4 regions of the Streptomyces sp. NPDC094034 genome follow, and region 1 is predicted to be linked to each of the others. Evidence: riboswitches for the same ligand, from Rfam matches in the RefSeq annotation. Region 1 holds a riboswitch; each other region holds the start of a gene.
The links. Region 1 has a riboswitch for cyclic di-AMP ahead of ABTZ59_RS29765 (M23 family metallopeptidase). Riboswitches for the same ligand answer to the same signal wherever they lie in the genome.
Positions count from the first base shown of each region.

Region 2: it holds a riboswitch for cyclic di-AMP, as region 1 does, so the genes downstream of both, ABTZ59_RS27170 (transglycosylase family protein) here and ABTZ59_RS29765 (M23 family metallopeptidase) in region 1, are expected to answer to the same signal.
Region 3: it holds a riboswitch for cyclic di-AMP, as region 1 does, so the genes downstream of both, ABTZ59_RS04975 (M23 family metallopeptidase) here and ABTZ59_RS29765 (M23 family metallopeptidase) in region 1, are expected to answer to the same signal.
Region 4: it holds a riboswitch for cyclic di-AMP, as region 1 does, so the genes downstream of both, ABTZ59_RS18830 (C40 family peptidase) here and ABTZ59_RS29765 (M23 family metallopeptidase) in region 1, are expected to answer to the same signal.

Region 1 covers NZ_JBEOUD010000043.1:40,015-46,966, reverse strand. The annotation lists gene lhgD (L-2-hydroxyglutarate dehydrogenase) at 1-674, shown strand, start outside; gene trmB (tRNA (guanosine(46)-N7)-methyltransferase TrmB) at 731-1,597, shown strand; gene ABTZ59_RS29775 (PrsW family intramembrane metalloprotease) at 1,658-2,998, shown strand; gene ABTZ59_RS29770 (aldo/keto reductase) at 3,072-4,016, opposite strand; gene ABTZ59_RS29765 (M23 family metallopeptidase) at 4,143-5,168, opposite strand; cyclic di-AMP (ydaO/yuaA leader) riboswitch at 5,180-5,333, opposite strand; gene ABTZ59_RS29760 (PP2C family protein-serine/threonine phosphatase) at 5,648-6,874, opposite strand.
Region 2 covers NZ_JBEOUD010000036.1:11,624-18,575, reverse strand. The annotation lists gene ABTZ59_RS27200 (LamG-like jellyroll fold domain-containing protein) at 1-250, shown strand, start outside; gene ABTZ59_RS27195 (hypothetical protein) at 286-897, shown strand; gene ABTZ59_RS27190 (SurA N-terminal domain-containing protein) at 1,083-1,748, shown strand; gene ABTZ59_RS27185 (nucleoside triphosphate pyrophosphohydrolase) at 1,876-2,883, shown strand; gene ABTZ59_RS27180 (cytochrome P450 family protein) at 3,018-4,283, shown strand; gene ABTZ59_RS27175 (transglycosylase family protein) at 4,430-5,422, shown strand; cyclic di-AMP (ydaO/yuaA leader) riboswitch at 5,687-5,863, shown strand; gene ABTZ59_RS27170 (transglycosylase family protein) at 5,868-6,581, shown strand.
Region 3 covers NZ_JBEOUD010000003.1:165,796-172,747, reverse strand. The annotation lists gene ABTZ59_RS04990 (DNA gyrase/topoisomerase IV subunit A) at 1-2,012, opposite strand, end outside; gene ABTZ59_RS04985 (M16 family metallopeptidase) at 2,215-3,582, shown strand; gene ABTZ59_RS04980 (M16 family metallopeptidase) at 3,600-4,982, shown strand; cyclic di-AMP (ydaO/yuaA leader) riboswitch at 5,171-5,340, shown strand; gene ABTZ59_RS04975 (M23 family metallopeptidase) at 5,354-6,130, shown strand; gene ABTZ59_RS04970 (GntR family transcriptional regulator) at 6,322-6,952, shown strand, end outside.
Region 4 covers NZ_JBEOUD010000019.1:74,122-81,073, forward strand. The annotation lists gene ABTZ59_RS18800 (adenosylmethionine--8-amino-7-oxononanoate transaminase) at 1-800, opposite strand, end outside; gene bioB (biotin synthase BioB) at 793-1,947, opposite strand; gene ABTZ59_RS18810 (8-amino-7-oxononanoate synthase) at 2,090-3,241, shown strand; gene ABTZ59_RS18815 (DUF397 domain-containing protein) at 3,272-3,478, opposite strand; gene ABTZ59_RS18820 (helix-turn-helix domain-containing protein) at 3,487-4,341, opposite strand; gene ABTZ59_RS18825 (ATP-binding protein) at 4,598-5,038, shown strand; gene ABTZ59_RS18830 (C40 family peptidase) at 5,161-5,634, opposite strand; cyclic di-AMP (ydaO/yuaA leader) riboswitch at 5,638-5,809, opposite strand; gene ABTZ59_RS18835 (ATP-dependent Clp protease proteolytic subunit) at 6,151-6,798, opposite strand.

The DNA.
Region 1 (6,952 bases):
ACCGGCGCCCCTGGGGCGTCGCGGTCCGTACGGCCGCCGGCGCGGTGGTCAGGGCGCGGGCCCTGGTGAACTGCGCGGGGCTCCAGTGCGACCAGGTGGCGCGGCTGGCGGGCGACGACCCGGGCATGCGGATCGTGCCGTTCCGGGGTGAGTACTACGAGCTGACCAGGCCGGATCTCGTACGAGGGCTGGTCTATCCGGTGCCCGACCCGGCGTTCCCGTTCCTCGGCGTCCATCTGACGCGCTCCATCGACGGCGGTGTCCATGTCGGGCCGAACGCGGTCCCGGCGCTGGCCCGCGAGGGCTACACCTGGTCGGACGTACGCCCCGGCGAGCTGGCGTCCACCCTCAGCTGGCCCGGCTCATGGCGCACGGCCCGCAAGCACTGGCGGTACGGCGCCGGTGAGCTGCACCGTTCGCTCTCCAAGCGCGCCTTCGCGACGGCCGTGCGGCGGCTGCTCCCGGCGGTCACCGACGGGGACCTGCGCCCGGCGGCGGCCGGGGTACGGGCCCAGGCGGTGCTGCGGGACGGCACGCTGGCCGATGACTTCCTGATCCGGCAGACCCCGCGCACGGTGCATGTCCTGAACGCGCCGTCACCGGCGGCGACCGCCGCGCTGCCCATCGGCCGGGAGGTCGCGCGGCGGGCGCTGGCCGTGCTGGCGGAGGACTGAGCCTCGGGGTCCCGGGCCTCCGTAGAATCGGAGGCACTGTGAGCGAGACGAACGAGATGGCCGAGAACCGCACCATGAGCCGGATGTTTCCCGAGGGCACGGGCCCCTCGGCCGACCCCGCCGGATCCCACTTCGAGCGGCGCATCCGCAGCTTCCAGCCACGCCGGAGCCGGGTCACCACCGGCCAGGCCGAGGCGCTGCGGCGGATGTGGGCCGACTGGGGCATGGAGATCGACGGGCAGCGGGTGCTCGATCCGGACGAGATGTTCGGCGGGCTTCCGGTCGTCCTGGAGATCGGCTTCGGGATGGGCGAGGCCACGGCGCGCATGGCCGCGGACGACCCGGACACCGGCATCCTCGCCGTCGATGTGCACACCCCCGGCCAGGGAAATCTGCTCCGGCTCGCGGAGGAGAACGGGCTGACCAACATCCGGGTGGCCAACGGCGACGCGATCATCCTGCTCAGGGAGATGCTGCCGGCCGAGTCGCTCGCCGGGCTGCGGATCTACTTCCCCGACCCCTGGCCCAAGAAGCGGCACCACAAGCGGCGGCTGATCCAGCGGGAGTTCCTCACGCTGGCCGCGGGCCGGCTGAAGCCGGGCGCCGTGCTGCACTGCGCGACCGACTGGGAGCCCTACGCCGAGCAGATGCTGGCGGAGCTGACCGCCCACCCCGGCTTCGAGAACACCCAGCGGGACGGCGGTTACGCGGCACGGCCGGCCTTCCGTCCGCTGACCCGGTTCGAGGGGCAGGGGCTCGACAAGGGCCATGTGGTGCATGACCTGCTGTTCCGCCGCGCACCGGAGTTCCGGGTGACGGAACACGACGAAGCGGAACACCACGAAGCCGAACGCCACGAAGCCGAACGCCACGAAGCGGAACGCCAATCCCCTGAGCGCCCGCCGGTAACGGGACCCGCGTAACGCGAGGACGTGGTCCGGGCACCATCGCCAGGTGTCAGTGCCCCTCGTTAGGGTCGTCGAGTGTCAGAACCGTCCCCGCAGCCACCCGGTCCGCGTCCGGCGATCCCCGTCTACGAGCGTCAGCGGCGGCTCGGTGAGCTGTGGGCCGCCGTGCCGGAGCCCGCCCGCAGGCGCTACCGGCCGAGCCGCGCCTTCTGGCGCCGCCGCGCGGTGCGGGTGGGGGCCGTGATCTCGGTGCTCGCCCTCTGCGCGCTGGTGATCCTCGCGCTCGTCCGGGACGAGACCGGCACGGAGGGCTTTCTGGTGGGTCTGGGGCTGGCCGTCCTGCCCGTACCGCTGCTCATCACGGCCTTCCGCTGGCTGGACCGGGTCGAGCCGGGGCCCTGGCGGAATCAGCTCTTCGCCCTGGCGTGGGGCGCCTTCGCCGCCGCCCTCGTCGCGATCATCGCGAACTCGTTCGCGACCGAATGGATAGCCATCGCCACCGCCGACCCGGCGGGCGCGGAATCCCTCGGTGCCACGGTGATAGCTCCCGTCGTGGAGGAGAGCGCCAAGGCCGCGGCGGTTCTGCTGATCTTCCTCTTCCGCGGGAGGGCCTTCACCGGGCTCGTCGACGGCGTCGTGATCGCGGGGTTCAGCGCCACCGGCTTCGCCTTCACCGAGAACATCCTCTATCTCGGCAGCGCCTTCGGCGAGGACCAAGATCTGGGCAACTCCGGCCTTGCCTCCGTCACGGCCGCGACCTTCTTCGTACGGGTCGTCATGTCACCGTTCGCCCATCCGCTCTTCACCGTGCTCACCGGCATCGGCTTCGGACTGGCGGCGACGGCGGCCCGCCGGCAGAGGGTCCGCCGGTTCGCGCTCCCCCTGCTCGGTCTTGCCCTGGCGATGGGCCTGCACGCGCTGTGGAACGGATCGGGACCGCTCTTCGGCCCGTACGGCTTCTATGTGGTGTACGGGGTGTTCATGGTCCCGGTCTTCGCGCTGCTGACCTGGCTGGTGATCTGGAGCCGCCAGCGCGAGCTGCGCACGGTCGGGTCCGAGCTGCCCGCGTACGCCGCCGCCGGCTGGCTGACGTCGGCCGCACCCCTCGCCCTCTCCTCCATGCGGGCGCGCACGATGGCGCGTGATTTCGCTGGGCGTACGTACGGCCCGGCGGCGGCAAGATCGGTCCGGGAGTACGAGGCGTTCGCGACATCCCTGGCGTTTCTCCGCCACCGGGCCCACCGGGGCGCGCTGGGCCCGGACTTCGTCGAGCGCGAGCAGGAGTTGCTGCACCATCTGTGGCAGCGCAGGGAGACAGCCGGGCCCGCGCTGACCTACGCGGCGCGGGCCACAGGCCGGGTACGGGTGCCGCCGCCGTACGCCGACTACGACGGCTACAACCCCTACCGCCAATGACGCGCCGGTCCCACGAGGATTGCGGGCGGCGGCTTCAGTCGGCGGTTTCGGGCGGAGATTTCGGGCGGCGGATTCACGCGGACGCCGCCGTGAGCTTCGCCAGCTCCTCCGCCGTCAGTTCGAGGTCGACCGCCGCCAGCAGCGCGGGCAGTTGCCCGGTCGAACGCGCGGACGCGAGCGGCGCGACCACCGTCGGCTGAGCCGCCAGCCAGGCCAGCGCCACGGTCGCGATCTCGGCGTCCCGTGCCCCGGCGATCCGGTCCAGCGCGGTCAGGACCCTGGCGCCCCGCTCGGACTCCAGGTATTCGGCCGCCTTGCCTGCCCGGGGACTGTCGACCGTGACCCCCGGACGGTACTTGCCCGTGAGGAAGCCCGAGGCCAGCGCGGCGTACGGGACGACCGACAGACCGTGACGCAGCACGGTGTCCAGGAGCTCGCCCTCGTATGTGTCGCGGGAGACCAGGTTGTAGTGCGGCTGAAGCGCCACATAGCGGGCCAGCCCCTCGCGCTCGGAGAAGACGAGCGAGGCGGCCAGCCGCTCCGCGCCGATGTTGGAGGCGCCGAGCGCGCGGACCTTGCCGGCCTTCACCAGCTGGTCGAGTGCGGTGATGATCTCCTCGACCGGGACCTCGGGGTCGTCGAAATGGGTGTAGTAGAGATCGACGTACTCCGTACGGAGCCGACGCAGCGACTCCTCGATCCCGGCCTTGATGGTGGCCGCCCTGAGCCCTTTGTACCGCGGGTGCGCGCCGACCTTGGTCGCGATCAGGATGTCGGAGCGATTGCCGCGCGAGGCCAGCCAGTTGCCGATGACGGTCTCGGATTCACCGCCCTGGTGGCCCGGTGCCCACGACGCGTACATGTCGGCGGTGTCGATGAAGTTCCCGCCCGCGGCGGCGTACGCGTCGAGGACGGCGAAGGAGGCCGTCTCGTCCGCGGTCCAGCCGAAGACATTGCCGCCGAGGGCGAGCGGGAAGACGTGCAGATCGGAGGAGCCCAGTGGGCGCAGAGCGGTCATAGGTGGATGCAATCCCCCGATGGGGACGCCCTATTCCGCTCCGCGCCCTCATGTGGGCCGTATGGGGGAATGCCGTATGGGGGAATACCGAGGGGAAGGCCGGGAAGGACTGCCCATGGGGCGGTTCTACGGGGTGAGGCCCTTGCCGCGCAGCCAGCTCATCGGGTCCAGGCCCGCGCCGCCCGCCGTGTGGACTTCGAGATGCAGATGGGCGCCGGTCACATTGCCGGTCGCGCCGACCCTGCCGATGACCTCGCCGGTGGTGACCTTCTGCCCGGCGCTGACGGAGATCGAGGACTGGTGGGCGTACCAGATCTCCGTGCCGTCATCGAGCTCCAGGACCGTGCGGTATCCGTACGAGCCCGACCAGCCTGCCGATGTGATCGTGCCGCTGTGCACGGCCTTGAGCGGGGTACCCGTCGGCGCGGCGAAGTCCAGGCCGGTGTGCTGGCCTGAGGACCACAGGGAGCCGGCCTGACCGAAGGTCGAGGTGATCGTGTAGGAGGAGGTGGGGAGCGCGTAGCTGGCGGCCAGCTTGGCCAGCCGCTCCTTCTCCGCCTTGGCCCTGGCCTCCGCCTCGGCCTTCTTCTTCGCCTCTTCGATCTTCTTCTCGGCGTCGGTCTGCTGCTTCTTGGCCTCGGCCGCGGCCTTCTCGGCCGCCGCCGCCTCCGCCGCGGCCTTCCGCGCCGCGTCGGCCCCGGTCTGCTGCGCCTCGGCCTGCTGGAGGATACGGGCGCGCAGCGCCTCTCCCGCGTCGGTGGCGCCCTGCTCGGTCTCCGCGGTCGTGAGCCCGGCGGTGGTGAGCGGGGCGGCGAGCGCCTGCGGCTCGGAGTCGTCCGAGGCGAGCGAGCCCATTCCCGGCAGTGACGCGGCGTCCGGGAGCTTGTCCGTGATCGCGTCGGGCAGGGATATGGAGACCGCGGGCTTGTCCTGCGCGGTGGCGATGCCGCCCGCGCCGACGGCGGCGATGACGCCGACGCCGAGGACCGTGGAGCTACGGGCGAGTCCGCGCTGCTTGGCGACGCGGTGCCGGCCGCGTACCGGCCGTATGGACTCCTCGGTGGGATTCCATTCCCCCCACGCCCTGTCCGGCTCGCCGCCGAGGGAGTGGGTTTCGAAGACGGCTTGGGGGGCAGGCTTGTTGGACGCCACTGAGGCGTGCTCCTTTCCTTCCTTCTCGCCTACCGGGTTAGCTGACGGGTTCGGAGCAGGAAGGTCTCCTACGAGCGCTCCTGCCGCACAGGGCAGCAAAAGACACCCGATTCACCCCAATTGGTGGTTCCCCGGTTCCCTCGCGGGATTCGGCGCGTGCGCACGGTGCCATCTCTGGCGACGGCTGGGACGACCGCGCTGCGTTATCGAACGTTAATAGAGACCCGGCCCTTATTCCAAGCTGTTCCGGATGATCGTTAACGACTTCGCATCGGACGTACCGGGATGTAAGGGAATCTAATCGGGCGAGTTGACGGCCCGTCAGGGGGGCCTACATTTCTGACGGTGTGTCAAATGTTATGCGGAGGGATACCTCTCGATTACAGACAGTGGCAAGGGCTCCTCGCCGGGCGATCCGGGCAACGGCTTCGACGGTGAGCGCGGTGAGCGCGGCTGCCTCACGGCACCGCGCGGCCGTCTCATGGCACCAAGGGCATGGTCCTGCGTCGCTCCGGCTCGCCCTCCGAGGGCCGGCTGACCGCCAGCAGCGCCATGTCGTCCTGGCTCCCGCCGCCCGTGTGCCGCCGTACGTCGTCGATGAGCGCCTGAAGTATCTCGTCGGGCCCTTGGAACACCCGTCCGTCGAGCCGTTCGCGCGGGACGTAGAAGACCCCCTGGGCATCGCGCGCCTCGGTGAGCCCGTCCGTGTAGAAGAGCAGCGTCGCGCCCTCGGGATACCCGGCCTGGTCCGCCCGGTCCGGCCACGCGCCCAGTTCGCTCATTCCGAGCGGCAGCGCGTGGTCGCTCGGGGCGAGCATCCGTACCTCACCGTCGCGGCACATCAGCAGTGGCTCGGGGTGGCCGCGGTTGAGCAGCCGCACCACACCCTCCTCGTGCGGAATCTCGGCGAGAACGGCCGTGGTGAACCCCTCGAAGACATCGAGCCCGTCCCGTCGCGTCCCCTCACGCCTGAGCGCGCGCTCCAGCCGCTGCGCGACCCCCTCCAGCGAACTCTCCTGCTCGGCGGCCTCCCGGAATGACCCGATGACCACCGCCACCGCTTCGACCGCGTCAAGACCCTTCCCCCGTACGTCCCCGACCACCAGGCGCACCCCGTACGGCGTGTCCTGTACGGCGAAGAGGTCCCCGCCGATGAACGCGCCCTCCTGCGCCGCCTCGTACCGCGCGGCGATCCGCAGCCCCCCGATCCGCTCGGCCGGTCTCGGCAGCACCGCACGCTGGGCGGTCTCGGCGATGATGCGGGCGGAGGCCAGCCGCTCGCCGCTGCGCCGTACGACACCGTTGATGTACAGCGCGAGCAGGGAGACGACCAGCACGGTCAGCACCTCGCTGATCGACTCCACCTGGAACTGGGTGTCCGCGTGGAAATGCACCGCCAACTCGGCGATCAGCGCGGCGACGGCGATGGTGAGCGTGCCGACCAGCGGATAGAACGGGGCGGCGATCAGCGGGGCGGCGGCGAAGAGGGGTGACGCGGTGACCCGCGTCGGGGTCACCACGTCGAAGACCGCCCCGGCGATGATCACCAGCACGGGCAGCGCCCGCACCAGCCTGCGTCCCGTACGGCCATGTCCGCCCGGATACCGGCCGCCGCCGCGGGCATTGTCGCCCGCCGCCCAGAAGCCCCTTCCGTCAGAGGCCCAGAGACCGGCGCCCTCGGCCGCTCGCCGGCCGCTGCCGCCGATTCTCTTTCCGAGCTTCCTCAGTCTCCACACCAGTGGTCTCCTGCCCGGTCCGCCGACTGCTGCGGACGGTGCCGCTCT
Region 2 (6,952 bases), on a different contig from region 1:
CGTGGCATCGGACTCGTCCTATCCTCAGCGAGTCACCAATGCTGGGGCCGACTTCTGGCGGAACGAAGGGAATGTCCGAGGGTGGGGCGACTGGAAGGACTCGCCGATCTTCGATATGGAGCACCTTGGTGAGTACAATCAGATAAGGGTGATGGTTCATCACCGAACCGGGGAAATCGCCTGGTTCCCGCTCAAGAACGGCGTGCATGACTACAACAATCCGACGTACTACAAGTACGCCAAGCGCTAGCGGTCGATCGACAAGTGAGTGAGGAGGGGCGGGGCGTGGTGGGTGAATTGCACCCAGAGCTTCTGGGCAAGTTCTCCGATGCCGGATTCAGGGTTCATGAAGTGATCGGAACCCGCGACGACCTCGCCCCGGTTCTCGTGGCCCGGTATGTGACGCAGTTGCATGCGGACGAGGGGCGGCGGGACGTCATCATCGATCATGCCGAGCAGGACCTTCACTCCAAGATCAATGAGGAGTGGGAGAGGACGGCTCGGGAATGCGGTCTGTTCTCGATGGCGGGGGACGGGTGGCCCGAATTCCTGGTCGGCGTGGACGTTTCCGTCGATATGCCGGACGAGTCGGAATTCAAGGCGTACCGCTGGGTGCGCGTATCGCTTTCCGACGGGTGGGACGTCGCAGGGGCCGGCTGCGAGAGTGGGCTCCTCGGGTCCGGCCGGGACAATCCGACGTTCGTGATGATGTCAGTGACCGGGGATGTGGTGATGGTTGCCGGATACTGGCAGATCGGTATTGGATTCTCCGTGGCATCCCATCCTGAGCGGATTTTGAAGCTGAGGGAGCATGCGCGGCGCATCGCATCCTATGAGCACATCGAGAGTGCGCAACGCGATTGGGCCGAGCGCTGGGTGATGAACGTGAACGCGTGAAGGCGCGGACCATTGCCCCCGCTCCGGGCACCGGGAGCCCCCCGGCCCGTCGCCTTCGCGGATCGCGCACCCCGATCCGCCCGTGAATCGTTGGTCGAACCAGTGGCCCAGACCACGTCCACTGCCTACCATCGATCTCTGCAAGGCCTTGTGCATCGCCGCACAATCACGCCGGGAGGCCCCCTTTGCACCGCCGTCGTCGCACCGCGCTCTCCGTCTCCGTCGCGCTTCTCGCCGCGGCCCCACTCCTCACCGCCTGCGGCAACGAAGCCCACCCCGGAGCCGCGGCCGTCGTCGGCGGGCAGCGGATCGAGGTGTCCGCGCTCCAGGCCCAGGTACGGGACGTACGGGACGCGCAGCGCACCGCGCCCGAGGCCGAGGCCGAGGAGCTGATCAAGAACACCGGGCAGCTCAGCCAGGCCAAGCTGAACAGCATGATCTTCGACCGGGTGCTGGAGAAGGCCGCGGGCAACGCCGGGGTCACGATCAGCCGCAAGGAGATCCAGACCACCCGGCAGCAGGCAGCCGCCCAGTCCGGCGGCGAGGCGCAGTTCGCCGCGATGCTGCTCCAGCAGGGCGCGCTCGCCCCGGACCAGATCGAGTCGGCGATCCGCCGCGAGGTGCTGCTGACCAAGCTGGCCGTGGCGCTCGGCGCCAACACCACGACGCCGCAGGGCCAGCAGACGGTCCTCGCCGAGCTGACGAAGACCTCCGAGAAACTCGGTATCGACGTCAATCCGCGCTACGGCAGCTGGGACAACCAGCAGGTCAGGCTGGGCGAGGCCAAGACGCCGTGGATCACCCAGCTCACCAGCGAGGCACCGGACCAGGAGCAGCCGGCCGGAGCCTGATCGGAAACGGCCGGGCGGGGGCGCCCGGCCTCGGCCCGCGCCCGGCTTCGGCCCGCAGGCGGCCTCGGCCCGCAGGCGGCCTCGGCCCGCGGGCGGGGCGGCCGGCGGCCGGAGGTAGGTTCGAGAGGTGACAGACGAAGCTCCCGCCACCCCCGGCCGTATCGTCCTGCTGACCGCCAGCCACCGGGTCGCCCCCGGGCTGCTGTCCTGGCCCGCCTGGCAGCTGCTGCGTGCCGCCGACGCGGTGCTGTGCGCCGACCCCGGCCATCCGCAGCTGCCCTATCTGCGCGAGGCGGGCATCACCGTCGAGCAGGCCGCGCCCACCGCGCGGGAGCTGGTCGACGCCTGCGCGGGCGGCCGTACGGTCGTGGTCATCCCCTCCGGCGAGGGCGACGGCACCGACGCCCGGCTGACCGACGGCCTCGCGCGGCTGGCGGGCTCCGGCCGGGTCCCGATGCCCGACCTGGAGCTGCTTCCCGGCTCGTACGACCTGCCGGGCGCCCGGCTGCTCGACCTCGTCCAGGTCATGGACCGGATCCGCGTCGAGTGCCCGTGGTCATCGACCCAGACGCACCAGGGTCTCGCCAAGTACGCCATCGAGGAGGCGTACGAACTCGTCGAGGCGATCGAGGAGGGCGACGCCGTCGAACTGCGCGAGGAGCTGGGGGACGTACTGCTCCAGGTCGTCTTCCACGCCCGTATCGCGGAGGAGCGTGCCGTGGCGGAGGAGGGAGAGGAGGACGCCGGGCCGTTCTCCATCGACGACGTCGCCGGCACGATCGTGGAGAAGCTCATCCATCGCCACCCCCATGTCTTCGGCGACGAGACGGCCGAGACCCCCGAGGACGTCAAAACCCACTGGCTCCGGATGAAAGCGGTCGAGAAGCAGCGCGACTCGGTCACCGACGGAGTCCCCCTGGGCCAGCCCGGCCTCGCCCTCGCCGCGAAACTCGCGGGCCGCACCCGCACGGCCGGCCTCGACGTCCCGCTCCCGAAGGCCGACGGCGTCGGCTACGAACTACTGGCCCTGGCGGTACGCGCGGAAGAGGCCGGCGTCGACCCGGAGGCGGCACTGCGCGCGGCGGCCCGCGTATACCGGGACGCGATCCGCACGGCGGAGGGCCACGCCGTATAGCCGCACGGCCCGGGGCCGGGCCGTACAGCCCGAACGGCCGCCGAGGGTGGTGGTACGGCGTCGTCGGTCCGTTCCCCGGCGGCCCGTACCCCGGCGGTCCGTTCCCCGGCGACGCCGACGGTTACTGTCGGGGGATGCGTCACCAGCCCGCCCCCATATCCCCGGCCGCGCCCGCTCCCGCGCTGTTCACCTGGGAGTTCGCCACCGATCCGTATCCCGCCTACGCCTGGTTGCGCGAGCATTCGCCCGTGCACAGGACCGCGCTGCCCAGTGGCGTGGAGGCGTGGCTCGTGACGCGGTATGTGGATGCCAGGCAGGCCCTCGCCGACGCGCGGCTCTCCAAGAACCCCGCGCATCACGCCGAGCCCGCGCACGCCAAGGGGAAGACGGGCATACCCGGTGAGCGCAAGGCCGAGCTGATGACACATCTGCTCAATATCGATCCGCCCGACCACACTCGGCTGCGCCGGCTCGTGTCCAAGGCGTTCACGCCCCGTCGCGTGGCCGAATTCGCGCCGCGCGTACAGGAATTGACCGACCGGCTCATCGACGGCTTCGCCGCGAGGGGCGAGGCGGACCTGATTCATGACTTCGCGTTCCCGCTCCCCATCTACGCGATCTGTGACCTGCTCGGGGTGCCGCGCGAGGACCAGGACGACTTCCGCGACTGGGCGGGGATGATGATCCGGCACGCCGGCGGACCACGCGGCGGAGTCGGGCGCTCGGTCAAGAAGATGCGCGGCTATCTCGCCGACCTCATCCACCGTAAGAGGGCCGATCCCGGCGACGATCTGATCTCCGGACTCATCCGGGCCGGCGACCACGGGGAACATCTCACCGAGAACGAGGCCGCGGCGATGGCCTTCATCATCCTGTTCGCCGGTTTCGAGACGACCGTGAACCTGATCGGGAACGGCATGTTCGCCCTGCTGCGCCATCCCGAGCAGCGCGCGCTGCTCCAGCGTTCGCTCCGGGCGGGGGAGACCGGACTGCTCGCGACAGGGGTCGAGGAACTGCTGCGGTACGACGGTCCCGTGGAGCTGGCCACCTGGCGGTACGCGACCGAGCCCCTGACGCTCGGCGGACAGCTGATCGCGGCGGGCGATCCGGTGCTGGTCGTCCTCGCCGCCGCCGACCGTGACCCCGAGCGCTTCGCGGATCCGGACACGCTCGACCTCTCCCGGCGTGACAATCAGCACCTCGGATACGGACACGGCATCCACTACTGCCTCGGCGCACCGCTCGCCCGGGTGGAGGGGCAGACCGCGCTCGCCACCCTGCTGACCCGGCTGCCCGATGTGCGGCTTGCGGGAGATCCTGCCGATTTGCGCTGGCGCGGAGGGCTCATCATGCGTGGATTGCGCACGCTTCCGGTGCAGTTCACGCCATTGTCCGACTGACGATTTCTGACGGACCGTCAAGACTGTGACTTTCGCGTGATCTCCGCTGCATCGACTTGTGACAGGAGTTCGAGTACCGCTACGTTCTCGAAAACTCAGCCGCCACACGCACCAGTCGAAACATCAGTCACACGGAAGGCAATCACATGCGCTCCGGGAACGGCCGACACCGTCGACCTCGCCAGGCCCCCGCCCTGATCGTCGCGGCAGGGGTGACCGGCTCGGCGATCGCCATTCCGCTGCTCGGTGCCGCCGGTGCCAGTGCGGCGGACGCGTCCACCTGGGACCGTGTCGCCGAGTGCGAGAGCGGCGGCATGTGGAGCGCGGACCTCGGCAACGACTTCTTCGGCGGACTCCAGATCTCCCAGGAGACCTGGGACGACTTCGGCGGCGCCGAGTACGCGGCCAGAGCCGACCTCGCCAGCCGCTCGCAGCAGATCGCGATAGCCGAGAGGATCCTCGAAGCGCAGGGGCCGCGGGCGTGGGCCAGTTGCGCCGCGGTCGCCGGGCTGACGGAGGGCAGTCCCGCGCCGCGCGTGGATCCCGGTACGACGCCGGGGACGGCGACGGAGGCGACGCCGGAGAAGACATCTGAGGCGACTCCTGAGCCGTCCGGGACATCCGGGAAGGCCGGGTCCCCGTCGGACGGCTCCTCGGCCTCGCCGGACGCCTCGGCCTCCAACGGTGACGGTACGAAGGAGCCCGCTCCCGCCGAGTCCTCCGGCTCCGCCGGGTCCGCCGGGTCCGGTCAGGGCGCCGCCAAGGGCAAGCACCGCGGCGACGCGGCCCCGGACGACTCCGCACCGGGCAATTCGGGCGAAGAGCGTGAATCCGGCCGTCATGCCTCGCGCGGTGACGGATCGACACGTAACGCCAACGCCGCGGCGGATGGCGCGACGAGTGGTGCGACGGGCGGCCCGGCGGATGGTTCGGCGGGCGGCTCCGCGGGCGAAACGGAAGGCGCGGGCGCGCTGGATGGTGAGTACACCGTCCGCGCCGGTGACTGTCTTTGGCTCATCGCCGACGAGCGCGAGGTGCCCGGCGGGTGGTCCGCGATCTACGAGGCGAACAAGGACACCGTCGGCGCCGACCCTGACCTGATCTTCCCTGGCCAGACCCTTGATCTGGGCGTGAAGTAGAGGCAGTTAGAGGCCCTATGTCCACTTCTGCGAAAGTGAGACAAGGGTCTCTTCGCCGCAACTGGGGCCTTTTGCTCCGGCGGTTGGGTCGTTTCGTCTCTCACCTGCGTAAATGGGGTCATCCAAGGGGGAGGTAAGGGCGATTTTTCCTTGATGTTCTCCTTTGAACAATGGGCGGACCTGTGATTACGGTCTGAACCGCTCGCACCGCGGGCCCCGTCGACCGTCACGCCGAATCCTGCCGTCGGTCGGGGGGAGCAACCGACGCGTCATGCGCCGTAGGCAGGAGCGGGGGACCCAAAGGTTCGCGCCGGGCTCCGGCCGTCGACAGACGACCGAGGACCGGCTTGGGGTGAAGCCGTGTGCGACAGAGCACACGGCCGGGCAACTCACTTGGCCCGAACCCGACAGCTGACCTCGTAGGCGTCGGTGAGGGAGATGTTCCATGCTGCTGCGTTCCAGCAAGGGCAAGCACCGCCGCCCGTCGAAGGCCGTCCGCTATGCCACGCTCGCCGGGGTCACCGGCGCAGCCGTCGCCGCCCCGCTGATCGGTGCGACCTCGGCCTCCGCCGCGACCGCCGCAGAGTGGGACCAGGTCGCGCAGTGCGAGTCCGGAGGCAACTGGTCGATCAACACGGACAACGGCTTCTACGGCGGCCTCCAGTTCACGCCGTCCACCTGGGCCGCTTACGGCGGTACCGCGTATGCCGCCCGCGCCGACCAGGCCAGCAAGTCCCAGCAGATCGCCGTCGCCGAGAAGGTCCTCGCCGGCCAGGGCAAGGGCGCGTGGCCGAACTGCGGCGTGGGCCTGTCCAGGGCCGCGTACGACGGCGGCTCCGCCACCGAGAGCACCCAGCCCAGCCGGCCCACCCAGAAGAAGTCGCAGCCGACGCAGCGGCAGGCCCCCAAGCAGCAGGCGCAGCCGAAGCAGCAGGAGACCACGCGCGGCGCGGCCCAGCCGGCCTCGCGCGGCGAGAGCCGTCCCACCACGATCAAGAAGGGTGACGGCGAGTACAAGGTCAAGCCCGGTGACTCCCTCTCCAAGATCGCCAAGGCCGAGGACGTCGAGGGTGGCTGGCAGAAGCTGTACGACCTGAACAAGGACATCGTCAGCGACGCCGACGTGATCTACCCGGGCCAGCAGCTCCACCTGAGCTGACCCACCCGGCCTCGTCCGGGCCGTATCCGGAACCGGGACCGCTCTCCCCTCGGGACCGTCCCCAGCGGAGCCCCCGGGGACCGTCTCCACCGGAGTCTCCGGGGACCGTCCCCAGCGGAGCCCCCCCGGTCAGTCCCCACCGGAGCCCCTCGGGACCGTCCCCACCCGAGACCGCCCCGGCCCGGCGCGTAATCCCCCGTACGCGCCGGGCCGGGGTTTCGCCTGTGGCCCCCGCTCACCCGCGGACGCGGCTCCCGCTCACCCGCGGACCCGGCGCCACCCTCCCGCGTACCCGGCCCCCGCGGGCTCCGGCGTGGGGGAATCGGGCCCCATTCCGTCTTAGGTGGCGGGCACCGGCCGACCGATGACCC
Region 3 (6,952 bases), on a different contig from region 1:
AACACCAGATCCTCCTCGCCGGTCCGCAGCTCCGCGCCGCCGACGATCCGGTCGCCCTCCTTGAGGCTGATGACCTCCAACTCGTCCTTGTTGGACGGATAGTCGGGCACCACCCGCTTGACCACACCCTGGAGCGTGCCCAGCGCGAGCCCCGGGGACGACTCGTCCAGCGTGGTCAGACAGACCACCTCCTCGTCACCCTCCAGTGAGAGGAACTCCGAGACGGGCGCCCCGCCGGACAGACTCGGCGCCGAGGCCGTGTCCGGCAGCTGGGGCAGGTCGATCACCGCGATCCGCAGCAGCCGTCCGGTGGAGGTCACCGCGCCGATGTCGCCGCGCGCCGTCGCGGGCACGGCCGAGACGATCACATCGTGCTTGACGCGCTTGCCGTCACCGCCCTCCAACGGCTCGCCATTGACCGTACGGGCCAGCAGACCGGTGGACGAGAGCAGCACCCGGCACGGGTCGTCCGCGACCTCCAGCGGCACCGACGCGACGGACGAACTCGCCGACTCCAGCAGCACCGTGCGCCGCGGGGTGCCGAACTTCTTGGACACCGCGGCCAGTTCGGACGAGACCAGCTTGCGCAGCTCGGCGTCCGACTCCAGGATTCCGGTCAGCTCGTCGATCTCGCCGTTGAGCCGGTCGCGCTCGCTCTCCAACTCGATCCGGTCGAACCGGGTGAGCCGGCGCAGCGGCGTGTCCAGGATGTACTGCGTCTGGATGTCGCTGAGCGAGAAGCGCTCGATCAGCCGCTCCTTGGCCTGCGCGGAATTGTCGCTGGACCGGATGAGCCGGATGACCTCGTCGATGTCGATGAGCGCGACGAGCAGTCCCTCGACCAGGTGAAGCCGGTCGCGCCGCTTCGTCCGCCGGAACTCGCTGCGCCTGCGCACCACCGTGAAGCGGTGGTCCAGATAGACCTCAAGCAGTTCCTTCAGGCCCAGCGTCAGCGGCTGGCCGTCGACCAGCGCCACATTGTTGATCCCGAAGGTCTCCTCCATGGGCGTGAGCCTGTAGAGCTGCTCAAGCACCGCCTCGGGCACGAAACCGTTCTTGACCTCGATGACCAGACGCAGTCCGTGCGCCCGGTCCGTGAGGTCCTTGACGTCCGCGATGCCCTGGAGCTTCTTGGCCGAGACCAGATCCTTGATCTTCGCGATCACCTTCTCGGGACCGACCGCGAACGGCAGTTCCGTGACGACCAGGCCCTTGCGGCGCGCGGAGACATCCTCGACCGTCGCGGTGGACCGGATCTTGAACGTCCCCCGGCCCTTCTCGTAGGCGTCCTTGATGCCGGCCAGCCCGACGATCCGGCCACCGGTGGGCAGATCGGGACCCGGCACGAAACGCATCAGCGTGTCCAGGTCGGCGCCCGGGTGCCTGATCAGATGGCGTGCGGCCGCCACGACCTCCCCCAGGTTGTGCGGCGGCATGTTCGTCGCCATCCCGACCGCGATCCCGGAGGCGCCATTGACCAGCAGATTCGGATACGCGGCCGGAAGCGTGACCGGTTCCTGCTCCTGGCCGTCGTAATTCGACTCGAAATCGACGGTGTCCTCGTCGATCGACTCCGTCATCAGTGACGTGGCGTCGGCCATCCGGCACTCGGTGTAACGCATGGCGGCCGGCGGGTCGTCGTTGCCGAGCGAACCGAAGTTGCCATGGCCGTCCACCAGCGGCAGCCGCATGGAGAACGGCTGTGCCATGCGGACCATGGCGTCATAGATCGACGCGTCTCCGTGCGGATGGAGCTTGCCCATCACCTCACCCACGACGCGCGCGCACTTCACATAGCCGCGGTCGGGGCGCAGGCCCATCTCGTTCATCTGGTACACGATGCGGCGGTGTACGGGCTTCATACCGTCGCGGGCGTCCGGCAGGGCCCGGGAGTAGATCACCGAATAGGCGTACTCAAGGAAGGAGCCCTGCATTTCATCGACCACGTCGATGTCGAGGATCTTCTCCTCGAAGTCCTCCGGCGGCGGGGTCTTCGTGCTGCGGCGGGCCATCGCGGCTGCGGCTCCTTCACAGTTCTGAACGGCAACTTCTCTGACTGACGCGGACCATTGTGGACCGCGCCGCTGACAACCCCGACCTCGACCCGTCGTTGAGCACGCGTCGGGGGGTGCCCGGCACCGGGAACTTCGCCAGGTGCGAGCACGCTTGCATACAGTGGCAGGACTTCTCCATATCGCGATCGAAGGGACGTACATGCCCATGGGTCACACGGCCACAGCGCAGGCCGGTTCCGGCGGCCTGACAGCGACCGAGCACCGCCTGGCCAACGGCCTGCGCGTGGTGCTCTCCGAGGACCACCTGACCCCGGTCGCCGCGGTGTGCCTCTGGTACGACGTCGGCTCACGCCACGAGGTCAAGGGCCGTACGGGACTCGCCCACCTCTTCGAGCACCTGATGTTCCAGGGCTCGGCACAGGTGAAGGGGAACGGCCACTTCGAGCTGGTGCAGGGGGCGGGCGGCTCCCTGAACGGCACCACCAGCTTCGAGCGCACCAACTATTTCGAGACGATGCCCACCCACCAGCTGGAGCTGGCGCTCTGGCTGGAAGCCGACCGGATGGGCTCACTGCTCGCCGCGCTCGACGACGAGTCCATGGAGAACCAGCGGGACGTCGTCAAGAACGAGCGCCGCCAGCGGTACGACAATGTGCCCTACGGTACGGCCTTCGAGCGGCTGACCGCGCTCGCGTACCCCGAGGGCCACCCGTACCACCACACCCCGATCGGCTCGATGGCCGACCTGGACGCGGCGACCCTGGAGGACGCCCGCGCCTTCTTCCGTACGAACTACGCGCCCAACAACGCGGTGCTCTCGGTCGTCGGCGACATCGACCCCGAGCGGACACTCGCCTGGATCGAGAAGTACTTCGGCTCGATCCCGTCCCACGACGGCAAGCAGCCGCCGCGCGACGGCTCGCTCCCCGACACCATCGGTGAGCAGCTGCGCGAGGAGGTCCACGAGGAGGTCCCGGCGCGCGCGCTGATGGCCGCCTACCGGCTGCCGCACGACGGCACCCGCGAGTGCGACGCCGCGGATCTGGCGCTGACCGTCCTCGGTGGTGGCGAGTCCTCCCGGCTCCACAACCGGCTGGTGCGCCGTGACCGGACCGCGGTCGCGGCGGGCTTCGGGCTGCTGCGCCTGGCGGGCGCCCCCTCCCTCGGCTGGCTGGACGTGAAGACGTCCGGCGGTGTCGAGGTCCCGGAGATCGAGGCCGCGGTCGACGAGGAGCTGGCACGCTTCGCCGCCGAGGGCCCCACCGCGGAGGAGATGGAGCGGGCCCAGGCCCAGCTGGAGCGCGAGTGGCTGGACCGGCTCGGTACGGTCGCCGGCCGCGCCGACGAGCTGTGCCGGTTCGCCGTGCTCTTCGGCGACCCGCAGCTGGCGCTGACCGCCGTGACCCGCGTGCTGGACGTCACCGCCGAAGAGGTACGCGCCGTCGCCGCGGCGCGGCTGCGCCCCGACAACCGCGCGGTGCTGGTCTACGAGCCGGTCACCGCCGACGGCGACGACGCCTCCGCCGATGAAGACGAGACCGACGAGCACGAGGGGGCGGACCAGTGACCGACGCTGCCGTGACCATGGAATTCCACCCGCGCCCGACGGCGGGCGAGGCTCGCCCCTGGGCCTTCCCCGCCCCCGGGCGCGGCGCTCTCGACAATGGCCTGACGGTGCTGCGCTGCGACCGTCCCGGGCAGCAGGTGGTGGCGGTCGAGATCAGTCTCGACGCCCCGCTGGACGCCGAGCCCGACGGGCTCGACGGCATCGCCACGATCATGGCGCGGGCGTTCTCCGAGGGCACCGACAAGCACAGTGCCGAGGAGTTCGCCGCCGAGCTGGAGCGCTGCGGCGCCACGCTCGACTCGCACGCCGACCACCCGGGCGTACGGCTCTCCCTGGAGGTGCCGGTCTCCCGGCTGCCCAAGGCGCTCGGCCTGCTCGCCGAGGCGCTGCGGGCCCCCGCCTTCGCGGACAGCGAGATCGAGCGGCTCGTACGCAACCGCCTCGACGAGATCCCGCACGAGACCGCCAACCCGGCCCGCCGTGCCGCCAAGCAGCTCGCCAAGGAGCTGTTCCCCGCGTCCTCGCGCATGTCACGGCCGCGCCAGGGCACCGAGGAGACGGTGGAGCGCATCGACTCCGCGGGCGTGCGCGCCTTCTACGAGGCGCATGTACGCCCGGCCACCGCCACCGCCGTGATCGTCGGTGATCTCACCGGAGTCGATCTGGACGAGGTCCTCGCCGACACTCTCGGCGCCTGGACGGGCGACACCGTCGCACCCCGTCCCGTACCGCCCGTGACCGCCGACGACACGGGCCGCGTGGTGATCGTGGACCGGCCGGGCGCCGTGCAGACCCAGCTGCTGATCGGCCGCGTCGGCGCCGACCGGCACGACCGGGTCTGGCCCGCCCAGGTCCTCGGCACGTACTGCCTGGGCGGCACGCTCACCTCCCGGCTCGACCGCGTGCTGCGCGAGGAGAAGGGCTACACCTACGGTGTCCGGGCCTTCGGCCAGGTGCTGCGCTCCTCCGCGCCCGACGCCCCGGGCGGCGCGACCGGCGCGGCGATGCTCGCCATCAGCGGCTCCGTCGACACCGCGTCCACCGGCCCCGCGCTGGACGACCTCTGGACGGTGCTGCGCACCCTCGCGGCCGAGGGGCTGACCGACGCCGAGCGCGATGTGGCCGTCCAGAACCTGGTGGGGGTGGCCCCGCTGAAGTACGAGACGGCGGCCTCCGTGGCGGGCACGCTGGCCGACCAGGTCGAGCAGTTCCTCCCGGACGACTTCCAGGCGCGGCTGTACGCGCGGCTGGCCGAGACCGGCACCGTCGAGGCGACGGCCGCGGCCGTCAACGCCTTCCCGGTGGACCGGCTCGTCACCGTGCTCGTCGGTGACGCCGCCCAGATCAAGGAGCCGGTCACGGCCCTGGGGATCGGTGAAGTGACGGTCGTCACCGGCTGATCCGGCCTCTCCAGGGAACCCCGGCGGCTTCGGCCGCCGGGGTTTCCCTTTATGTCCCTCTTTGTTGGTGAGAATGGCTGTCTGCCCTGTGGTGTGCGCTACAAAGGGGCCTGTCTGTTTGGTGATTGAAAGACGACCCGCTTAACGTCGGTCCGGCTGTTCGCCAGTTACGCCGCGTCCGCGGCATCGGACAGTCATCGCCGAGTCCCCGTCAGGCGCGAGCCCGGGGAGCCGGGGACCCATGAAGTCCCTGGGGTGAATCGGACGGCCTTCGCGGCTCGATCACGCGGAGGGGTCCGTAGGAGACCTTCCTGCTCCGAACCCGTCAGCTAACCCGGTAGGCGAGAAGGAAGGAAAGGACCAGCCATTCCATGGCGTTCACCCGTGCCACCGGGAAGCATCGTGCCCGCGGCCGTACGATCCGCAGGAGCGCGCACGTCGCGGGCGCCGCGACTCTCACCGCCACCGGCGTCATCGGCACCCTCGCCGCTTCCCCGGCGCTCGCCGCCGACACCGACGTGGCCGCCGCCCGGGGGACCGGACTGGCGCAGGCCCTGGTCATCAACGACTCCCTCGCCGGCGTCATCGACGCCCAGGCCGACGCGCAGGCCCGGGCCGCCGCCGAGGCCGAGGCGGAAGCCGCGGCGAAGGCGAAGGCGGCACGCGAGGCGGAGGCCCGCGCCAAGGAGATCCGTGCCGAGAAGGAGCGCGCGGCGCGGGCCGCGGAGCGCGAACGCCTCAACGCCTTCCAGCTCCCCATCGCCGGCTCGTACGTCACCACCGGATACCGGGCGGGCGGCTCGCTCTGGTCCTCCGGCAGCCACTCGGGCGTCGACTTCCGCGCGGCCTCCGGCACGCCTGTCGTCGCCGTGGGGACGGGCACCGTGGTCGAGGCGGGCTGGGGCGGCTCCTACGGCAACAACATCGTGCTGCGGATGAGCGACGGCACGTACACCCAGTACGGCCACCTCTCGTCGATCGGTGTCGCCGTCGGCCAGAGCGTCACCCCGGGCCGGCTGATCGGCCTCTCCGGCGCGACCGGCAACGCCACCGGGCCGCACCTCCACTTCGAGGCCAGGACGGGCCCCGACTACGGCTCGGACATCGACCCCGTCGCGTATCTGCGCGCGCACGGCGTGAACGTCTGACCACTCCGCCACCCGAAGGCCCCGGCGCACGCCGGGGCCTTCGGTGTTCCACCCGTGTCCGCCGCCCTCCGCTGGCCAAAAGATATCCATGGATTACGGGCACCCATCGGAAATTCTCGATGATTGCAATAGAGTCACGGAACAGGCGTCGATCGGCTGCGTTTCGCGCGTATTAAGGCGGAGGTTCGGACATGCGCATTCCCGCGCACTCGGTATGCACGGCGATTCGCGACGACATCGTCTCCGGCGTATTCGAACGTGGCGGCCGGCTCACGGAGGAGCAGCTGGCGCGGCGCTACGGCGTCTCCCGCGTCCCGGTGCGCGAGGCCCTGCGCACCCTGGAGTCCGAGGGCTTCGTGACCACCCGCCGCCATGTCGGCGCCTGTGTGGCCGAGCCCACGGAGCAGGAGGCGGCGGACCTTCTTGAGGTGCGGCTGCTGCTGGAGCCGCTGGGCGCCGCGCGCGCCGCCCAGCGCCGTACGGAAGCCCATCTCAAGGTCCTGCGCGGCCTGGTCAGACTGGGGCAGGAGCGGGCCCGCAGAGGCCAGGGCGAGGATCTGCGCTCGCTCGGCGGCTGGTTCCACGAGACGCTCGCCCAGGCGTCGGGCAGTCCGGCGCTCACCGCCCCGCTCACCCAGCTCCGGCACAAAATCGCCTGGATGTATGTGGTCGACCGGCCCGCCAGCCCCGTGGAGTCCTGGGCGGAGCACGGCGCGATCGTGGACGCGGTGGCGCGCGGCGACGCGGAGCGGGCGCGGGCACTGACGGCGCTGCACGCGGAGCGCACCGCGGCGGTCCACCGCTTGAAGCGGCCGGAGCGCG
Region 4 (6,952 bases), on a different contig from region 1:
TGCTCGGCGGCGAAGAGCGTCCCCGTGCGTCCGAACCCCGTCGCGATCTCATCGAGGATCAGCAGGACGTCGTGCTCGTCGCACGCCTCCCGCAGCACCCGCAGATACGCGGGGGAGTGGAACCGCATCCCGCCCGCGCCCTGTACCACCGGCTCGACGATGACCGCGGCCAGTTCGTCCGCGTGCCGGGCGATGAGCGCGCGCAGGCCTTCGGCGTACGGCTCCTCGTAGCCGACGGGCGGCGCGTCCGCGAAGATCTGCCGGGGCAGCACCCCCGACCAGAGGTCATGCATCCCGCCGTCGGGGTCGCACACCGACATCGGCTGCCAGGTGTCGCCGTGGTAGCCGCCCCGCCAGGTCAGCAGCCGTCGCTTCGCCGGGCGGCCCACCGAACGCCAGTACTGGAGACACATCTTCACCGCGACCTCGACCGACACCGAGCCCGAGTCGGCGAGGAACACATGGCGCAGTGGCTCCGGCGTGATCTCGACGAGCAGCGCCGCGAGTCGCACGGCGGGCTCATGGGTGAGCCCGCCGAACATCACATGGCTCATACGGTCCAGCTGGCCGTGCGCCGCCGCGTTGAGCACGGGGTGGTTGTAGCCATGGATCGCCGACCACCAGGACGACATGCCGTCGACCAACTCGCGCTGTCCATGGGCGGGTTCGGCGAGCCGCAGCCGTACCCCGGACGCGGACTCCACGACCAGCGGTTCGGCACGGCCGGGCATGGGGCCGTACGGATGCCAGACATGGGCCCGGTCCAGGGCCAGCAGTTCACCGGCGGACAGGTCAGGCATTGGGCGCCAGGTCGGTACCGGCGCCGCGGCGGCGTACGGTCACCAGATCCGTACGGGGTGCCCCGCCGTCCGTGGCCCGCTCGCGCGCGTCGTCCGGAGCGGACTGCCCGGGTTCGTCCCCGCCGCACGGGCCGCATCCTCCGCGACGGTGCTCGGGCAGCGTGGTCGTGTCCGCGCCCTCCACCTCGAAGCCCGCGTCCGCGATCATCTCCAGGTCCGCCCGGCCCTCCTGGCCCTCGCTGGTGAGATAGTCCCCGAGGAAGATCGAGTTGACCAGATGGAGCGCGAGGGGCTGCATCGAGCGCAGATGCACCTCGCGCCCGCCCGAGAGCCTGACCTCCACATCGGGGCAGACGAACCGCGTCATGGCCAGGATGCGCAGACAGTGCTGCGGGGTGAGGTGCCATTCCTTGGCGAGCGGCGTCCCCTCGAACGGGATCAGGAAGTTGACCGGCACCGAGTCCGGGTCCAGCTCGCGCAGCGAGAAGACGACATCGACCAGATCCGCGTCACTCTCCCCCATACCGGCGATCAGCCCCGAACACGCGGACAGCCCGGCGGTCTGCGCCCGCCGCACGGTGTCCACCCGGTCCGCATAGGTGTGGGTGGTGGTGATGTCGCCGTATGTGCCCTCGGACGTATTGAGGTTGTGGTTGTACGCGTCGGCGCCCGCGGCCCGCAGCCGCTCCGCCTGGCCGTCCGAGAGCAGCCCGAGGCAGGCGCAGATCTCGACGTCCTCGTTCTGCTCCTTGATCGCCTCGATGGTCCGCGAGACGCGGTCGACATCCCGGTCCGTCGGACCCCGGCCGCTCGCGACCAGACAGACCCGCTTCGCCCCGCCCGCCACGCCGGCGGCCGCCGCCTTCGACGCCTCGTCGGGCTTCAGCCAGGTGTACTTGAGGATCTCGGCCTTGGAGCCGAGCCGCTGCGAACAGTACGAGCAGTCCTCGGGGCACAGCCCGGACTTCAGATTGACCAGATAGTTGAGCTTCACCCGCCGCCCGAACCACTGACGGCGCACCTTCCCGGCCGCGGCCACCACGTCGAGCAGCTCATCGTCGGAGGTCGCCAGTACGGCGAGCGCTTCTTCGCGGGTCGGCGGCTCGCGCCGCAGGCCCTTCTCCACCAGCGTGTTCAGCAGGTCCATGGTGCTGATCCTGGCCCACCGAGGACGTCCGGGGAAAGGAGGAACTCCACAACACCGCCGGATCGAGGTGTGTGTATGACCACACCCTGACCCGGTCGCCACACGGTTAAGGTCTGTGCGCTGCCTACAAAAGGACCCGACCATGGAGCGCGACCCCTTCGGCTGGACCGACGACGAGGCGCGCCGCCGTGAACGGTCGGGTCTGGTCCGTACGCTCCGGCCGCGCCCGGCCGAATCCGAGCTGCTCGACCTGGCGAGCAACGACTACCTGGGGCTCACCCGCCACCCCGCGGTGACCGGCGCTGCCGCGGCGGCCGCGCGCCGGTGGGGCGCGGGCGCCACCGGCTCCCGGCTGGTCACGGGCAGCACCGAGTTGCACGCCGAACTGGAACGTGAACTGGCCGCGTTCTGCGGCTTCGAGGCCGCGCTCGTCCTCTCCTCCGGATACGCGGCCAATCTGGCCGCCCTGACCGCGCTCACCGCCCGCGACTCGCTGCTGCTGTCCGACGCGGACAATCACGCCTCGATCGTGGACGGCTGCCGGCTCTCGCGCGCCGAGACCGTGGTCGTACCGCACGCCGACCCCGAGGCCGTACGCAAGACACTCGACGCGCGGGCCGGGCGGCGGGCGCTGATGGTGAGCGACGCGGTGTTCTCGGTGGACGGCGACGCGGCGCCGCTCGGGGAGCTGGCCGAGGTCTGCCGTACCCGGGGCGCGGCCCTGCTCGTGGACGACGCGCACGGTCTGGGGGTGCTCGGGGCGGGGGGCCGGGGCACGCCGGACGCGGCGGGCATCGCCGGGGCGGACGGTGTGGTGGCCACGGTCACGCTCTCCAAGTCCCTGGGCAGCCAGGGCGGCGCGGTACTGGGCCCGGCACGCGTCATCGGCCATCTGGTCAACGCGGCCCGTACGTTCATCTTCGACACCGCACTGGCGCCGGCGGCCGTCGGCGGCGCGCTGGAGAGTCTGCGGCTGCTGCGCCGGGAGCCCGCCAGAGCGGACCGGGCGCGGGAGGTGGCCCGTACGCTGCACCGGCTGCTGACCGGGGCGGGTCTGACGGCCGTACGACCGGACGCCGCCGTGGTCTCCGTACGGGCGCCGTCACCCGAGGCGGCGGTGCGCTGGGCCGCGGAGTGCCGGGCGGCGGGGCTGGTCGTGGGCTGCTTCCGTCCGCCGTCGGTGCCGGACGGCGTCTCCAGGATCCGGCTCACTGCCCGTGCCGATCTGACGGATCAGCAGATCGGCACGGCGGTGGACACGATCGTCGCGCTCGCACCCGAGGGTACGGGCTGAGCCGACCGGGCCCGGCGGGTCGGCGAGCGGTCAGTGCGTCGGCGCCTCGGCGCACAGCGCGGAGACGAAGGAGGTCCAGGCGTCCGCGGAGAAGGACAGATGGGGTCGGGTCACTTCCTTGGAGTCACGTACGGTCAGTCCGCCCGCGTCGCTGGGGGCGCACTCCACGCAATTGTTCGCGCCGGTGCTGTAGCTGCTGCGATGCCATACGTGTGGCGATGTCAGGTGGGGGGTCATGATGCTCCCTAGGCGCCGTCACCGATCCCGGCGATGAGATCCAATGATTCCTCTGTCGAGAGGGCATGCGCCTGCATAGTGCCGAACGCCGCGCAGTACGCCTCAAGGTCTTCTTTCCGCTCCAGATAGAGGCTATTCGTCAAATGGTCGAGAACGACCAAATCCAGATCAGTAATGTGCGGAAACGAGAAGATAACGAAAGGGCCGGTCAGTCCCACATAGCCACCGGCCGTGAACGGCAGCACCTGTAGACAGACATGCGGAAGCCGCGCCAGCTCCGAGAGCCGTAGCAACTGCTCCCGCATCACGCCCGGCCCGCCCACCTGACGGCGCAGAACCGCCTCGTCCAGCACGGCGTGCAGTTCCATGGGTATGTCGGTGCGCAGCACCTCCTGGCGGGCGAGCCGCACCTCGACCAGGGAGTCGACCGTCGCGGCGGGCAGTCCGCCGAGCGCGGCACGCGTCACGGCGCGGGCGTACGCGGGGGTCTGGAGCAGCCCGGGGACCACGGAGGTCTCCAGCGTGCGCGCGGTGCGGGCCTGGGACTCCAGGCTGATGAAGTCCCGGTACTGGGGCGGGATCACGCCGCCGTACGCCATCCACCACCCCTGCCCCTTGTTGGTGGTGCCCGCCAACGCGCCGAGCAGCAGCCGCAGTTGTGGATCGATGACGCCGAGCGCGTCGAGCAGCCCCGCCAGATCCTCGTCCTTCACCCCGCTGACGCCCGTCTCGATCCGGCTGACCTTCGACTGATGCCAGCCGAGCAGCCGCGCAGTCTGACCGCTTGTCAGTCCCGCGCTCTGCCGCAGCTTGCGCAATTCCTCACCGAGCCTGCGCCGGCGCACCTCTGGAATATGCCGCATGAATGATTGCCTTCCCGCCCTGTGCCGGCCGCCCCCTTGGGTGCCGCGGCGGAGAAGATATCTTTCCCTCGCCCAAATACGGTCTCGCGTTGCAGAGTTCACCGCTTTGAGCGACAGATATATGCAGATCTCGGTGGATCGGCCCTGGGAACGGCGCGATCAGTGGCAGGCTGGCGCGAAGCACGGTCCGAGGCCCTCCGCGCAGTCATCCGCTCTGTGCCGGAGCCAGGCCCGGCGGGAAAGGGACGGCGTCGCCATGGCAGACCACCAGGAAGCATCCATCACCCTGCCGAGCGAACCCGCCTCGGTCACCGCGGCGCGAAGATACGTCGTGGACCTGCTGGCCGAGTGGGGGCTGCCGGCACAGGAGGACATGGCCGAGACGGTTCGGCTGATCGTCTCGGAGCTGGCCACCAACGCGGTGCAGCACACCCTCGGCCAGTCACCCACGTTCACCGTGGAGATCCGGCTCGAACGCGACGAGCAGCTGCGCGTCGGCGTCACCGACAGCCATCCCCGCTGGCCGCAGCGGCTGCCCGCGGCGGTGCAGCAGGACAACGGCCGCGGCATGGTGATCGTCCGCTCGCTCACCGCCGAGCAGGGGGGAGCGCTCTCGGTCACCCCGACCCCGGAGGGCGGCAAGACGGTCTGGATCGTCCTGCCCTGGGCGGTCCCGGTCACCGCCGACGCGAGCTGACCCCGGCCGGACGAGGGCCGTCCCCGCAGGGGCGGGGGCGGCCCTCCCGACGCGTCGTCAGCGTCCGTACGTCCGGGGGCTGGGGGCTGTGGGGGCGGAGGGGCCGGTGTCGGCGGCCGGGGTCAGTTCACCCGGCCGTACAGAACGCTCCGGGTCCAGATCCGTTCCAGCCTCACCAGCGCCCCGGTCTTCGGCGAGTGCCAGATCTTTCCCCGGCCGGCGTAGATCCCGACGTGGTAGACGCTGTTGCCCCAGTGGAAGAACACCAGATCTCCCTTGCGCCGTTCGGAGGGCGCGATATGGCGGGAGTTGTTGTACTGCTGCTGGGCCGTGCGGGGGAGCTTCTTGCCGGCCTTCTTGTACGAGTAGAGCGTCAGCCCGGAGCAGTCGAAGCGATGAGGCCCCGTGGCTCCCCACCGATACGGCGAGCCTTCCTTCGAGGCGGCGATCTTGAGGGCCTTGGCCGCGCGCGTGGCGGCCTCGGCCTCGGACGTGGCGCCGGGCACGAGCATCGTGCCGCCGAGCGCGGCGAGTGTCAGGACCGAAACGGCGCCGGTCCTGGACAGCAGAGACGGGACAGTCGTCTGCGCGGTCATGTGCAACCCTTCGTCAGCCGCCTGTGAAGGATGACCTGTCGGGTTCGGGCTGGCGAAGTTGCCCGGCCGCTCTCACGGCTTCACCCCGAGGGACGACCACAACGGGCGTCGTCCCGTACTGCCTGGGTCCTCCACTCCTGCCGATCCACTCCTGTCGACCAGGCATCCGGTGCGGCGGCAGGACTCGGCGTCCGCCCGGACCGCCCCGCCGCGGTGGCGGGGGCTTGTCGTCCCACGGATCTTGACGCAGGAACAGGTGGATATCCGAGACAAAACGACATATGTGAAATTCATCACGGATCGTCCGAAAGGGTGGCGAAGGGGTGTGTCGCGCCCCGGCCCGCGACCTGATGAGGCCCGTACCCGCACGGGAGTTGGGGGGCACTTCACCGATCCGGTCGCTCCGCGCAACTTGCGTCCTCTTACGCGTCCAGTCAGTTCATACGCCGAACGTGCGAGTCGTTCCCGTATGGGGGGCGTCCATACGGGAACGACTCGCCGCCCCGGCACCGGTGTTCATCGCCCGCCGAACGGGGCGCGCGGCGTGTTGAGGGACGTCTTGCGGTTCTGTACGACGTGATCGAGCAGCCCGTACGCCTTGGCGGCCGGCGCGTCGAAGATGGTGTCCCGCTCGATGTCCTCGGTGATCCGCTCCGTGCTCTGCCCGGTGTGCCGCGCCAGCATGGAGGTGAGCAGGGATCGCAGTCGGAGCATCTCCTTCGCGTGGATGGCCAGATCGGACGGCTGTCCCTGGACCGGCTCCTCGATGGCGGGCTGTTGGAGGACGAGCCGCGCGCCTGGCAGTGCCAGCCGCTTGCCCGGCGCCCCGGCGGCCAGCAGCACGGCGGCGGTCGAGGCCGCCTGGCCGAGGCAGATGGTCTCCACGTCGCAGGTGACGATCTGCATCGTGTCGTAGATCGCGGACATGGCGCTGATCGACCCGCCGGGGGAGTTGATGTAGAGGGAGATGTCCTGGTCGGGCGCGGCGTATTCGAGATGGATGAACTGCGCGATCACATCGTTGGCCGCGGTGTCGTCGACCGGGGTGCCGAGGAAGATGATCCGCTCTTCGAGGAGCTTGGAGTACGGGTCGAGGGTGCGGGTCCCGTTGGACGTCCGCTCGGTGAACTCGGGCAGGACGTAGCGGGCTGAAGGACGGTTCATGGCATGCCTCTCCTTGGACGCGGGGCTCACGACTCTCCGTAGAAAATGTACAGGACGTACAGAACATAGAGGCGTGTATGCCGGGAGAGACCCTCGGGCGTGGGGAAGTGCGGCGGTCGCGTACGGCCGCCCTCGGCCTCCGCCGATCGAACCC